Linked DNA regions of Thermococcus onnurineus NA1. Each later gene encodes a partner of the first gene's protein in a complex. Links are inferred from orthologs where the notes say so. Each region holds a gene or a part of one and is shown in the gene's direction. Other genes may lie near its edges.

Region 1 (7,004 bases):
CACGTCTACGAACAGATAAAGAGGCTCAAGATAAAGAAGATATACCGCGTCACCGGCGACATCGACCTCATCATCGAGGCAGACAAGACCCGGCTCGACGAGATTCTCGAGGAAATAGCCTCACTCGACGGCGTCAAGGAGACCATTACCCACATCGTCCTTGAAGTCCTCTGAGGGCTTCCTGCCCTCCCTTAGCTTCTTCTCTATTAGCATTCTAAGCTCGTCGAGGTTCTTTCCGAACTTAGCTGAGATTGGCACGAAAATCTCGTTTATCTCGCTATAGGGAACTCCAAACTTCTCGGCGAGCCTCGTTATGGTCCCCTGGACGTTCTTCACCTTGTCTATCTTGTTCACCGCCACTATCGTCGGTATCTTCAGCTCCCGCAGGAACTGGAAGAACTCTACGTCTATCGGAATCTCACCGCGCTTCTCCCAGCGCTCTATTATCTCCAGCACACTCTTGCCATCTATGACGAGGATTGCCAGGTCTATCTCATCGGCGTTGTTCTCTATGAAGTGCACTATCTCATCTTTAATCTTCTCCTGCTTTTCCTTCGGCAGACCGCTCATAAAGCCGAAGCCAGGCATGTCGACGACCTTTCGGTTCCTCCAGCTAACCTCCACAGGCTTTCTCGTAACTCCTGGCCTCTTGCCCCTCCTGACCCACTTTCCAGTAAGACGGAAGATGAGCGTGCTTTTTCCAACGTTCGACCGTCCCACAAAGATTATCATGGCTCTCACCGAAGGGAGTTGAAGTTTTTTCACCTTATAAGGCTTGGCGGAAAAGTTAAGTAGGCCGAGCGATAAATAATCGCGGTGGTGTTTATGGTAGAGGGCAGTGAAGCTAAAGCCAACCAGCTCATCAACAAGTTTGTGATATCCCTCACGGAGGGAAAGATACTCGGGTTTGTGACGGACATCAACGTCGAGGTTGAGGGCGACCAGTTCTACTTCATCCTGAAGATGAAGCTCGTGGAGAACCTTGGAAAGGGTGAACACCCAGGAATGTTCTCCAACGAGAAGAAGATGAAAATAAGGCCAAGCGATATAGTCAACGTTGGTCCAGACGTTATAATCCTCGGAAACGGTAAGGTGCCCCCACTAAGAGAGATAGAGAGGCTCACCCAGATAGCCGAGGAGTACAACGCCCTGGTTAGGGAGCTCGAGACCAAGGAGAGGCTCATAGAAAAGCTCAAGGAGGAGAACTACTCACTTACCAAGCAGCTGGATGAGCTTCAGAGAGAGCTTAGAAAGCTCCATGTCATGAAAGAGGACTTCGAACACCTCAAAGAGCAACTGGTCAGACAGGAAGGCCAGCTCGAAATGGCCAAGGACTACATAAGGCTCCTCGAAGGTCTCAGGCACGACATAGACAAAATAAAGGACGATGTTGACAAGCTCATCCAGAGTCAGCTTGAAGAAATCGTCAGGACAATAATAAACGAAGAGCTGAACGCAAGGGGATTAAAGAAAACGAGCTTCATTTAGCCAAAGATCTGAGGCCCAAAGGCGTGGAGAAGTATCTCAAGGGCAACGAGTATCAGCGTGAGGGCTATAACGCCCCTTGGGCTTATCTTCACTGCCTTGGTGTCCTCATCAAAGAACCTCATGAGACCCGCACCGGTCGGAGGAAGTGTGGCCTTTTCCTTTGCCATCTCTCTCACCTCTTAAGATGGCTACCACCAGAGAGGTATAAAAAAGTTTTGATAGGGGAAACTTTTTAAAAGGTAATCCACAGCCCATGGTGGATAAGGGGTTTCCCCAATGAATCCCGCTAATGACATAGGAGGTGGGAGGAAATGGCGACCTTTAAGCTTGTCATATCGAACCCGAAGAACGGGATAGCCAGGCAGGTCGAGATAAGCGGCGAAGAGGCAGAGAAGCTCATCGGAAAGAGGATCGGAGAGGAGATCTCCGCCAAGGAGCTTGGCCTCAACCTCACCGAGATATTCGGCGAGGAGATTCCAGCCGATACCAAGCTCAAGATAACCGGCGGAACCGACAAGGATGGCTTCCCCATGAGGCCCGATGTCCATGGTCCGAGGAGGGTCAAGATCCTCGTCTCTAGGGGGCCGGGTTTCAGGCCTAAGGAGAAGGGTGAGAGGAGGAAGAAGACCGTTAGGGGCAACACCATCAGCCCCGAGATCGTCCAGATCAACATGAAGCTCGTCTTCTGAGCTTCCTCCTTTCCCCAACTTACTGCTTTTCTGCTTGCCTTGGAGTATGTCCTTCGAGTTCTTCCCCTGAGGTAACCTTAATAAATGCCCAAACTCTCTAAATTTAGGGGTGAGAGAAGATGGCAAAGAAGAAGGAGTTTAGACAGGCCGAGGTTAACATCGGAATGGTTGGTCACGTTGATCACGGTAAAACGACACTCACGAAGGCCCTGACCGGAATCTGGACTGACACCCACAGCGAGGAGCTAAGGAGAGGAATCACCATCAAGATAGGCTTCGCCGATGCAGAGATAAGGAAGTGCCCGAGCTGCGGCAGATACTCAACTTCACCGATATGTCCTTACTGCGGCCATGAAACCGAATTTGAGAGGAGAGTCTCCTTCATCGATGCTCCCGGTCACGAGGCATTGATGACAACAATGCTCGCTGGAGCTTCCCTCATGGACGGTGCCGTTCTCGTCATAGCGGCCAACGAGGGTGTAATGCCCCAGACCAGGGAGCATCTCATGGCCCTTCAGATAGTCGGCAATAAGAACATCGTCATAGCCCTCAACAAGATCGAGCTTGTCGACAGGGAGAAGGTCATTGAGAGGTATCAGGAGATAAAGGAGTTCGTCAAAGGCACCGTCGCCGAGAACGCCCCAATAATTCCGATTTCAGCCCTGCATGGAGCCAACGTTGACGTTCTCTTAGCTGCAATAGAGGAGTTCATCCCAACACCTGAGCATGATCCGAACAAGCCGCCCAAGATGCTCGTTCTGAGGAGTTTTGACGTTAACAAGCCAGGAACCAAGCCGGAAAAGCTCGTCGGCGGAGTCATCGGCGGTTCGATAGTCCAGGGCAAGCTCAAAGTCGGCGACGAGATAGAGATCCGCCCGGGCGTTCCCTACGAGGAGCACGGCAGGATCAAGTACGAGCCGATAACCACCGAGATAGTGTCCCTTCAGGCAGGAGGAAGGTTCGTCGAGGAGGCATATCCAGGTGGGCTCGTCGGCGTCGGCACCAAGCTCGATCCGTACCTCACCAAGGGCGACCTCATGGCCGGAAACGTCGTAGGAAAACCTGGCCAGCTTCCGCCGGTGTGGGACGAGCTCAGGCTTGAGGTTCATCTCCTCGAGAGGGTTGTGGGAACCGAGGAGGAGCTCAAGGTCGAGCCGATCAAAAGGAGGGAAGTCCTGCTCCTCAACGTTGGAACGGCAAGAACGATGGGTCTCGTCACCGGACTCGGCAAGGACGAGATCGAGCTCAAGCTCCAGATACCCATCTGCGCCGAGGTCGGCGACAGGGTTGCCATCAGCAGGCAGGTCGGCAGCAGGTGGCGCCTCATAGGCTACGGCTTCATCAGGGAGTGACCCTCTCTTTTCTCATTTGGTGGTCTCCATGCACCGCGAATGGCTCGTTATTCCCGATACCAACTTTCTCCTCGTCCCGGGACAGTTCGGCGTCGACATAATATCCGAGCTGAACAGGGTTCTCGATGTGAAGTTCAGGATTGTAATTCCAAACGTTGTCCTTCAGGAACTGGACGTCATCGAAAGAAAGTCCCGCGGGAAAGATCTGATGGCCATCAGAATGGCGAAGAAGCTGGCTGAAAGGTTCGAGACCGTGGATATAGGCTGGTTTGGGGAGAGGCCAATAGACGACCAGATTTTTGACTTCGCCCTGAATAACGAGCGTGTTGTGGTCTGCACCAACGATAAGGGGCTGAAAAAGAGGCTCCGCGCGAAGGGCATTCCGGTCGTGTACCTCCGCTCCAAGAAGATTCTGGAGCTTGAAGGAATGCTGGAGTGAGCTATTTTCTGTCCAAGCCCAACAACCATTCAAAGAGTTCTTTTCGCCTGGGCGTTCAAAACCCTTAAAACTTCCTTTTCTCCATGCATTTGGGTGGGAAATATGTACACCGAAGAGGATCTTTTGAGAGAGATTAGGGAACTAATGGAGGACGACGAACTCTACCAGATGTACGAGAGGGCCTTCAGGGAACACATCTACTACTTCGAGACGACCAACTACATAGTGCTGAATATCTACCAGTTCAACGACCACGGACCGATCCACGTTCTCCTCACAACGAGACGGGCCCTGGAGCTACTGAAAATTATCAAAAAGTTTGGAATTGAGACCACAGCGGAGAAGCTCGGCAAGCCTTTCCGCTGGAGCAAGTTCATCGTTGCTTTTGGAGCGCTCTTCCACGACGTCGGCAACATGATACACAGAATAAACCACTACGAGTTCAGTGCCCTGCTTACGGAGCCAATAATAGACAAGCTCGCCAGGGAGTTTGAAACGGATGATTGGCTTCTCCTCAAAGCGCTCACGCTGAACGCCATCTACACGCACGATGAGCACGTGCCGTGCACAACCATTGAGGGGAGCCTCGTCACCATAGCGGACGGCTGCGATATGGAAGCCGGAAGGAGCAGGCTCGTCCACAAGAAGGACCGCGTTGACATACACGCCGTCTCAGCCCTGGCAATAGAGAAGGTCGAAATAAGGGAAGGAAACGAGGAGCAGCCGATACTCATTGAGATATGGATGAAGCACCTCGCAGGAGTCTTCCAAGTGGACGAAATTCTCACCAAGAAGGTCAAAAGCTCAGTACTGAGCGGAAAGGTTAGGATAAGAATTTACGTCGGCGAAGAGATAATGGAGAAGGTTATTTAACCTTCCCTCCCAACCTTCTCCATGCTTCGAGATGCCTACATTGATCTCAAATATCTGCTCAACAGGGGCTACCGGAAAAGCTATGCATTAGAATTCGTTGCCAACCACTACAGGCTTACGAAAAAAGAGCGGCATCTTCTGGCCAGATGCGTCTTTTCTGATGGATGGATCAGGGAAGTTGAGGGAAAGCTCCTAAAACCCGAAGAACTTGTCGGGAAGGTTCTGGCGGTAGACGGTTTCAACGTCCTCATAACCCTCGAATCTCTCCTCGATGGGAAAGCAATACTCTGCGAGGACGGCTTGATAAGGGACCTGAAGTACCAGGGGAGGTATAGAATCAACGAGAGGACCGGTGATTTGCTTACTAAAATCGCGATGGCCCTGAAGGAACTGGGGATTAAGAAGACGGTCTTCTTTTACGGGAAGAACGTGCCGGGAAGCGGAGAGGTCAAGAGGCTGACCGAGGAGAAGCTGAAGGAATTTGATATTCCTGGGGAAGTAAAACTGGTTAAAAGCCCAGATTTTGAGCTCAAGGCCTTTGAGGTGGTTGCCACCGCGGATGTGGGGATAATCGTCAGAGTTCCCCACGTCTTTGACCTCGCTGGATACGTCGGCGAGAAGCTCGGAAAGGGAGCGAGGCCATTCGTTGAGTTTATGGGGAAAATGTGTTCAGAGGAGGTTTAACACTTAGATTTATTTTCTTCGAACAGTTACAGGCTCACTTGAAACTTTTGAAAACCTTTACTAACCACTTTACGCCGGAGAGGGACGCTGTGGACATCTGAATGAAGTATGGTAATCAGGAATTCGAGTTCTACAACCCCGAAGCGGTCGGCAACATGAGGGGGTAACTTCGTACCAGGAAGGAGACATCGATATGATCTCAAACATACCTAATCTGGAGATTATCCATATGAGCTGGTTCGGCTTCTGCAACTTCAGCTTCTGGGCTGTGCTGGAGGGTGAAAACCTCTACAAGACAGGATAGCTGGAGAATACCGGGCCGACAGTACAACTACGAGAGAGCCGGATGGAACGATTGCACTTGGAGGCAAAAACTTCAAAATATCAACGGTCAGGTAGACGTACACTTTTGGCGACGTCACCGGACAGGGGGAGGCTGTTCCAACGGCCAACCTGTCAGTACCCATTGAGGCCAGGGGAGTCTCCATCGAACAGGCGGTGCCAACGTTTTCACCCACTTCAAATCGAGGACATCGGTTTTGAGAAGGTCCAAGGCTTTTTTGCTTTTCAGTTTTCCACTTTCAGGCAAACTTTAAATCTTTCAAAACCTATTTTCTTTCATGTTCGGAGAGCACGAGCTCAGAACGAAGTTCATCAAAATCCTCAACAAGAAGATACACCTCCTCGAAAGGGCCGATGACAGCGTGCTTTACACTCGGGATGATGTTCGAGTTCTCATAAAGAAGGGCGATGGCGCCCTCAAGGTACTCCCGGCCCCAGCTGAGGGCTATGGCGTCAAGTTCCTCATGATAAGGTTCTCACCAAGGATAGCCGTTCCCCCCAGGAAAAGACTGACCGGATACCTCTCCGCCCCCGTGGACATTGAAGTCAAGAGCGGAAACGCCACGATAGACCGCTTTGTTGTAGGAAGGGAGAAATACGCCCTCTATGGTGAGAATAACATCGGAGTGATAGCGCGCTATCACGTGAGTGAGTTCCACGATAAAATTCCCGACGAGCTAGGAATCATGAAGCTCGTGATAAACAACCCCACTGACGAATGGAAGCTCGTGGAAAGGATAACCGTCCCGATAAGGAACAGTGTTATGTTCTACTCCAGCGAAAAGGCCTACTATCCCCTCGTGATACTGACGACGAAAGAGCCCTACGAGGTCAATAACACCGGCAACCCGCCCGATGGGACGCTCAAGGCCACCCATAAAGCAGAACCTCTACCGAACTTCAAGATGAGGTGGTGACGATGGCTAACGTGACGGGCAACACGACCACAAATTCACCGAGAGGCGTGGGAAGTCTGATACCTATTGAGATAAGTCTCTGGACGGGCATTGAGGCGATTCTCATCGTAATAGGCATGATAATTCTCGGGAGAATTCTGAGAAAGCTCATAATTCGAAAGTCAAAGGAAACCACTCTCACCTGGATAATCAACGAGGACACCGCTGATATAGTGTTCCG
Region 2 (6,906 bases), 1.8 Mb from region 1 along the record:
CGAGGTCAACCACATCGAGCAGCTCAGTAAGGAGATAGAGGAACTTGAGATTACTCCTGAGGACGAGCAGAAGATAAGGGAGCTGGCAAAGAGAAAGGACATCGTTGATGCTATTGTCGATTCGATAGCCCCGGCAATCTGGGGACACAAGACCGTGAAGAAGGGCATAGCTTTGGCGCTCTTCGGTGGCGTGCAGCGGGTTCTCCCTGATGGAACTAAGCTGAGAGGAGAGAGCCACGTTCTACTGGTCGGAGATCCTGGTGTTGCGAAGTGCGTTGATTATGACACCCAGGTTGTTCTGGCCGACGGGAGCTTAGGGAAGATAGGTGAGCTTGTGGAGGGGGCAATTAGGAGAGCCAAAAAAGAGGGAACCCTCGGCAGAGTTGACGACGGCTTCTACGCTCCAATAGACCTTGAGCTTTACGCTCTAGATGCCAAGACGCTCAAAGTGAAAAAGGTGAAGGCTAACATAGCCTGGAAGAGAACCGCGCCCGAGAGAATGTTCCTCATAAGGACTGCGAGCGGAAGGGAGATAAGGGTAACACCGACTCATCCATTCTTTGTCTTTGAGAATGGGCAGTTCAAGACAAGGAAGGCTGAGGAACTAAAAGCGAGCGACTTTATAGCAGTTCCACGCATCATTCCGGTTGCTGGGAAGCCTACTAGGCTTTGGGACATTGAGATAGAAAAGCCCAAAACTGCCAAGAGCAGGCTAAAGCTTCCTGAATTTGCTGACGAGGAGTTCTGGTACGTTATCGGCCTACTAGCCGGAGAGGGCTACGCACAGAACAGAAACGGTAGCGCTACGATATTCTTTACGAACAACGACGAAAAGCTGATTCAAAAAGTCTACGAATACTTCAGAAAGCTCGACCTTAACCCAACGATTAGAAAGCCTCATAGAGGCAAATCGGCGAAAGAGGTTTACGTGAGCAGCGTTGAGTTCTTCAGATTGTTTAAACATCTTGGAATCGCGGAGAACTCTTCAAAGAAAAAAGTACCATCCCAGATATTCTCCGCAAGGTTGGAGGACATCAAGGCGTTCCTTCAGGGTTACTTTGACGCAGAGGGGACAGTTGATAGAGCCAGACCAAAAATCACAGTGGTTTCAGCATCACTGGAACTCCTGAGAGGTGTCCGGCACCTTCTTTTGAGGTTTGGAATAAAATCACAGCTGCACGCGACAAGAGGCATAGCCACAAACGGAAAGATGAAGGAGGCAAAAACGTACTACCGCCTGGTCATAACGGGCAAAGATGTCATAAAGTTCAGAGAGACCATCGGTTTTGGAGTTGAGGAGAAGGCAAAACTCCTCGCAAAGGTTACCAACGGGATAAAACTGAACACCAACGTTGATGTTGTTCCGGGCGTCTCGAAGCTGCTCAGAGAACTCCGTGAATCAGCAGGACTAAGACAAAAGGACCTAGGAATAAACCGCTCCACTTACCTGCACTATGAACGGGGGGATAGGCTGCCCAGCAGGGAAAAGCTCAAAATCGTCGTTGAAACACTGAAAGAGAAGTCGCCTGATGCCCCCAAAAAGCTCAAAGTACTTGAACTGCTTGCGGACTCCGATATCTTCTGGGACAGAGTCGTCGAGGTCAGAGAATACAAGCCAGAGCATCCGTGGGTCTACGACCTCCAGGTGCCGGAGCACCACAACTTCATAGCCAACGACATCTTCGTCCACAACAGCCAAATTCTCCGCTATGTTGCCAATTTGGCGCCGAGAGCGATTTATACGAGTGGGAAGAGCAGCTCTGCCGCCGGTTTGACAGCCGCAGCCGTCCGTGACGAATTTACAGGTTCGTGGGTTCTGGAGGCTGGTGTTCTGGTTCTCGCCGATGGCGGATTTGCCCTAATTGACGAGTTCGACAAGATGAGCGACCGTGACAGGAGCGCTATACATGAGGCACTCGAGCAGCAGACAATCAGCATTTCAAAAGCGGGTATCACAGCGACACTTAACTCCAGAACAACGGTTATAGCCGCCGCCAATCCAAAGTATGGCAGATTTAACCGCCACAAGTCCCTTCCGGAGCAGCTAGACCTCCCACCGACTCTGCTGAGCCGTTTCGACCTTATATTCCTCCTGCTGGACGAGCCGGACGAGAAGATAGACGCATCTATAGCCGAGCACATACTCAAGGTCAGGAGGGGAGAGGCCGAGGCGGTAACGCCCAAGATACCCTACGACCTGCTCAAGAAGTATATAGCCTACGCGAGGAAGAACATCCACCCGGTTTTGAGCAAAGAGGCGATGGACGAGATAAAGCGCTACTACGTCCGTATGAGGAAGGGCTTCAGAAAGAGCGGTGAGGACGAGGGAGTGCAGCCGATTCCAATTACTGCGAGGCAGCTGGAGGCACTCATACGTCTCAGCGAGGCCCATGCGAGAATGCGCCTGAGCGAGACCGTGACGAGGGAAGACGCCAGAGCGGCGATACAGATAATCGAGGAGATGATAAGAAAGATAGCGACCGACGAGGAGGGGACACTGGACGTTTCGATCCTCGAAGTCGGCAAGAGTTCCAAGAAGATAAACAAGATTGACAAGCTCATAGACATCATCAAGAGCCTTGAGAGTGAGGGTGAGTTCGGCGCACCGGAGGACAAGGTAGTGGAAGCGGCGAAGCAGGCTGGAATTGGAACGGAGAACGAAGTAAAGAAGCTCATCAACGACCTCAAGAGGGACGCGAGGATATACGAACCGAGAGCCGGCTTCTACAGGGTGCTTTGATTTTCTCGATTTTCCCCACGCCAAAAGGTTATAAACGGCTCTGCATACCTTAAGTGGAGGTGAGGAAAGTGAGCGAGAAGAAGGTTGACTTTTACGATTTCGAAGGCTTACTCGATAAGGCTTACGAGGAGCTCCCAGAGAACGTTAAGCATCACATCTCGAGGTTTGAGGTTCCCGCCGCCGTAGTCACGATAGCCGGAAACAGGACTATAATCGAGAACTTCATGGACATAGCCGAGGCCATGAACCGCGACCCGAACCATCTTCTCAAGTTCATCTTGAGAGAGGTGGCAACGGCCGGAACACTCGAGGGAAGGAGAGTTGTCCTCCAAGGACGCTTCACACCCTACCTGATAGCCAACAAGATGAAGAAGTACCTCAAGGACTACGTTATCTGCCCGGTCTGCGGCTCACCAGATACCAAGATCATCAAGAGGGGACGCTTCCACTTCCTCAAGTGCGAGGCCTGTGGTGCAGAAACTCCGATTGCACACCTCTGAATCCGTTCTACCTTTTTCTACTTCACCCCTTTTGCTGCTTTCAACATCTAAGAATTTTATCAACTCCTCAACGGGCAGTGGAGCAAAAACCCTTTTAAACTTTACAAACTACAACCACCAGACACTCTCAGCTGTTAGGGGGAGTTCTCATGAGCATGGAGGAAAAGGTTAACGAGCTGTACGAACGGAGAAAAAAGATTCTTGAGATGGGCGGCGAAAAGGCCGTCGAAAAGCAGCACGCTAAAGGCAAGCTCACAGCGCGCGAGAGGATCGAGAAGCTCCTCGACCCGGGAAGCTTCGTTGAGATCGGCATGTTCGTCAAGCACAGAGGAACGGAGTTCGGTCTCGATAAGAAGGAACTGCCCGCGGATGGTGTCATCACCGGCTATGGAACCATCGATGGAAGGCTTGTCTTCGTCTATGCCCAGGACTTCACCGTCATGGGAGGTTCCCTCGGCGAGATGCACGCTGCTAAGATAAAGCGCATAATGGAGCTCGCCCTTGAGGCGGGAGCACCTGTAATAGGCCTCAATGATTCCGGCGGTGCAAGGATTCAGGAGGGTGTGGACTCCCTCAAGGGCTACGGTGAGATCTTCAAGATGAACACAATTCTCAGCGGTGTTGTGCCACAGATCACCGCAATTATGGGTCCCTGTGCCGGAGGAGCGGTTTACAGCCCGGCGATAGGAGACTTCATCCTCATGGTGGACAACCCGTCGAGCTTCATGTTCATCACAGGCCCACAGGTCGTTAAAGCTGTCACGGGCGTCGAGGTTACACCTGTTCAGCTCGGTGGAGCCATGGTTCACGCCCAAAAGAGCGGACAGGCCCACCTCATAGGAAAGAGCGACGAAGAGGTTCTAGCGTTGATAAGACGTCTCATGAGCTACCTGCCGTCAAACAACATGGAGAAGCCGCCGCGTGTTAAGACAAGCGATTTGCCATTCAGGAAGACCGAAAGCCTGTACTCCATAGTTCCGGACGACCCGAACAAGGGCTACGACGTCAGGCAGGTCATCTACGAGATAGTTGACAGGGATGAGAACGGCAATCCGGACTTCCTGGAGATTCTGCCCTACTTCGCCCCAAACGCCGTCGTCGGCTTCGGAAGGATGAACGGCCAGACGGTTGGTATAGTCGCCAACAACCCCAACTACTTCGCGGGCGTTCTTGACATAGACAGCTCCGACAAGATAGCACGCTTTGTGAGAACCTGCGACGCCTTCAACATACCCATCGTCACGCTTGTTGACGTCCCCGGCTACCTGCCGGGCACCCAGCAGGAGTATGGTGGAATCATCAGGCACGGAGCCAAGGTCCTTTACGCCTACTCCGAGGCCACCGTCCCGATGGTGACCGTCATTCTCAGGAAGGCCTACGGTGGCGCTTACCTCGCAATGGGAAGCAAGCACCTCGGTGCCGACTTCGTCTTCGCCTGGCCGACCGCAGAGATAGCCGTTATGGGTCCTGAGGGAGCGGCCAATATCATCTTCAGGAAAGAGATTGCAGCGGCAGAGAACCCTGAGGAGGTCAGGCAGCAGAAGATACAGGAGTACAAGGACAGGTTTGCCAACCCGTACGTCGCTGCCGCGAGGGGATACATCGACGATGTCATAGACCCTGCCGAGACAAGGGCAAAGATAATCCTTGCCCTCGAGGCCATGGAGAGCAAGCGCGTCAAGCTCCCGCCGAAGAAGCACGGCAACATACCGCTGTGAGGTGTGAGACATGGTAACCATGGCCGAGTTCGTGGAGGGCCTCAACATAACCGCCCTCGGAGTGACGGTGGTCTTTGCCGTCCTCACCATTTTAGCTTTAGTCCTCTACTTCGTCGGCTGGCTCGAGAGGAGGCTCATAGATAGAGAAACTTCAGGAAAAGCCCCTATCCCGACGAAGGTCGAAGAAGTACCAAAAGTTAAGGAAGCAAAGCCGGAGATACCCCCGAGGGACCTAGCAGTTATTACCGCGGCTATTTTAGCATACACTGCCGAGAAGGCGGCCCAGCTGAGGCCCTTACCCTTCAAGAGGAAGGTTTCTGACTCTTGGCGCCTCTACGGCATCCAGACAACTATGGAAGATGTTGAGGACTTCAATTACGAGAAAGGGAAGTGGTGAAGATGGCTAAGGTTAAGGTCATCGTTGACGGTGTTGAATACGAGGTTGAGGTTGAAGAGCTTGGAATGGGCCGTTTTAAAGTCTCCTTCGAGGACAAGAGCTACGAGGTCGAGGCAAAGGGGCTCGGAATAGACCTGAGCGCAATAAGCGAGCCGGCAGCTACCCCAGCCCGCATCAGCGCTCCTGCCGTTCCGAGTGCTCCCGTTCCGGTTTCAGCGCCCGCTGCTCCGGCCCCAGCGCCAGCTCCTGTTGGTGAGGGGGTTGTGACGGCTCCCATGCCGGGTAAGATTCTTAGAATACTCGTTAAAGAAGGTGATCAAGTCAAAACCGGTCAGGGACTACTCATCCTCGAGGCAATGAAAATGGAAAACGAAATCCCAGCACCAAAAGACGGAACAATAAAGAAAATCCTCATCAAAGAAGGCCAAACCGTCGACACCGGACAACCACTAATCGAACTCGGGTGATGGAGAATGGCCGGACTGGAGCAGGCAATAATCGAATTCATCGAGAGCATGGGGCTTCTCCATCTAACTGTTGGCAATGTAATAATGATACTCGTCGGTCTGATACTCGTCTATCTCGCCATCAGATATGAGATGGAGCCCCTGCTCCTCCTCCCGATAGGCATAAGTGCCGTCATCGTCAACCTGCCGCTCACAGGCATAACCGACGAACCACATGGACTGTTCTATCTTATCCACCACTACCTCATAAGCACAGAGATAGTGCCACTGCTGATATTCTTCGGACTGGGGGCGATGACAGACTTCGGGCCGATGATAGCAGACCCCAAGACGGCTCTGCTCGGCGCTGCCGCTCAGATAGGTGTTTTCGTTGCTATGCTGAGCGCGGTGCTGCTCGGTTTCACCCTGCCTGAGGCGGCTTCGATAGGTATCATCGGCGGTGCCGACGGACCGACGACCATATACCTCACCACCAAGCTGGCTCCACACCTTCTCGGAGCGACTGCCGTGGCGGCTTACTCTTACATGAGCCTCGTCCCGCTTATCCAGCCGCCTATCATCAAGGCCATGACCAGTAAGGAGGAAAGGAAAATCAGAATGGAGCAGCTCAGACCCGTCTCCAAGAGGGAGAAGATAATGTTCCCCATAATCACTGCTATCGTCATCAGCCTCCTCGTTCCAAGCGCCGGGCCGCTCATTGGAATGCTCATGATAGGCAACCTCTTCAGGGAGAGCGGCGTCGTTGAGAGGCTGAGCAAAGCTGCCCAGGAGGAGCTAATGAACATCGTCACCATCTTCCTCGGGCTTGGCGTCGGCTCAACGATGAGGGCTGAGACTTTCCTCACGGCGAAGACCCTTATGATACTTGGCCTTGGTGTCGTCGCCTTCGCCTCTGCAACCGCTGGAGGAGTGCTCCTCGGGAAGATTATGATGAAGCTTAGCGGCGGCAAGATAAACCCGATGATTGGAGCGGCTGGAGTTTCGGCAGTTCCAATGAGCGCCAGGGTTGTCCAGCGCTTGGCGAGTGAGGAAGACCCAGGGAACTTCATACTCATGCACGCAATGGGTCCGAACGTCGCTGGAG

The links. The genes of interacting proteins can lie anywhere in the genome.
Region 2: the proteins of eif2g (region 1) and TON_RS00210 are in contact, whole or in part, in a crystal structure (PDB 2QMU), measured with the Saccharolobus solfataricus proteins. The link is inferred for Thermococcus onnurineus NA1 from one-to-one orthologs. Residues at the interface, in WP_009988771.1 of Saccharolobus solfataricus: Trp33, Pro65, Glu66, Gln148, Val151, Asp152, Val154, Ser155, Lys156, Ala159, Leu160, Tyr163, Arg164, Lys167, Ile180, Ile181, Pro182, Val183, Ser184, Leu186, His187, Ile189, Asn190, Asp192, Ser193; in WP_231918336.1 of Saccharolobus solfataricus: Met1, Leu2, Arg4, Leu5, Tyr6, Lys8, Leu9, Pro10, Ile106, Lys108, Lys109, Glu110, Lys111.

The regions. Positions count from the first base shown.
Region 1 is NC_011529.1:1,821,588-1,828,591, reverse strand. Bases 1,580-4,412 are described here. They hold eif2g (translation initiation factor IF-2 subunit gamma), read left to right. Parts: upstream 1,580-2,296; coding sequence 2,297-3,529; downstream 3,530-4,412. Other genes in these bases: TON_RS09910 (HD domain-containing protein), read left to right, coding at 4,071-4,412; TON_RS09915 (PIN domain-containing protein), read left to right, coding at 3,558-3,968; TON_RS09925 (30S ribosomal protein S6e), read left to right, coding at 1,800-2,177; TON_RS09930 (preprotein translocase subunit Sec61beta), read right to left, coding at 1,580-1,655. Also shown: TON_RS09945 (Lrp/AsnC family transcriptional regulator), read left to right, coding at 1-174; GTP-binding protein EngB, read right to left, coding at 121-732; TON_RS09935 (GAS domain-containing protein), read left to right, coding at 826-1,488; more of TON_RS09930, read right to left, coding at 1,485-1,579; more of TON_RS09910, read left to right, coding at 4,413-4,841; TON_RS09905 (DUF434 domain-containing protein), read left to right, coding at 4,863-5,525; TON_RS09900 (DUF432 domain-containing protein), read left to right, coding at 6,146-6,784; TON_RS10810 (mechanosensitive ion channel family protein), read left to right, coding at 6,787-7,004. UniProt on the Methanocaldococcus jannaschii protein: eIF-2 functions in the early steps of protein synthesis by forming a ternary complex with GTP and initiator tRNA.
Region 2 is NC_011529.1:33,285-40,190, reverse strand. Bases 1,765-4,524 are described here. They hold TON_RS00210 (translation initiation factor IF-2 subunit beta), read left to right. Parts: upstream 1,765-2,808; coding sequence 2,809-3,240; downstream 3,241-4,524. Other genes in these bases: TON_RS00205 (carboxyl transferase domain-containing protein), read left to right, coding at 3,390-4,524; TON_RS00215 (LAGLIDADG family homing endonuclease), read left to right, coding at 1,765-2,740. Also shown: more of TON_RS00215, read left to right, coding at 1-1,764; more of TON_RS00205, read left to right, coding at 4,525-4,958; TON_RS00200 (OadG family protein), read left to right, coding at 4,969-5,355; TON_RS00195 (acetyl-CoA carboxylase biotin carboxyl carrier protein subunit), read left to right, coding at 5,358-5,822; TON_RS00190 (sodium ion-translocating decarboxylase subunit beta), read left to right, coding at 5,829-6,906. UniProt on the Methanocaldococcus jannaschii protein: eIF-2 functions in the early steps of protein synthesis by forming a ternary complex with GTP and initiator tRNA.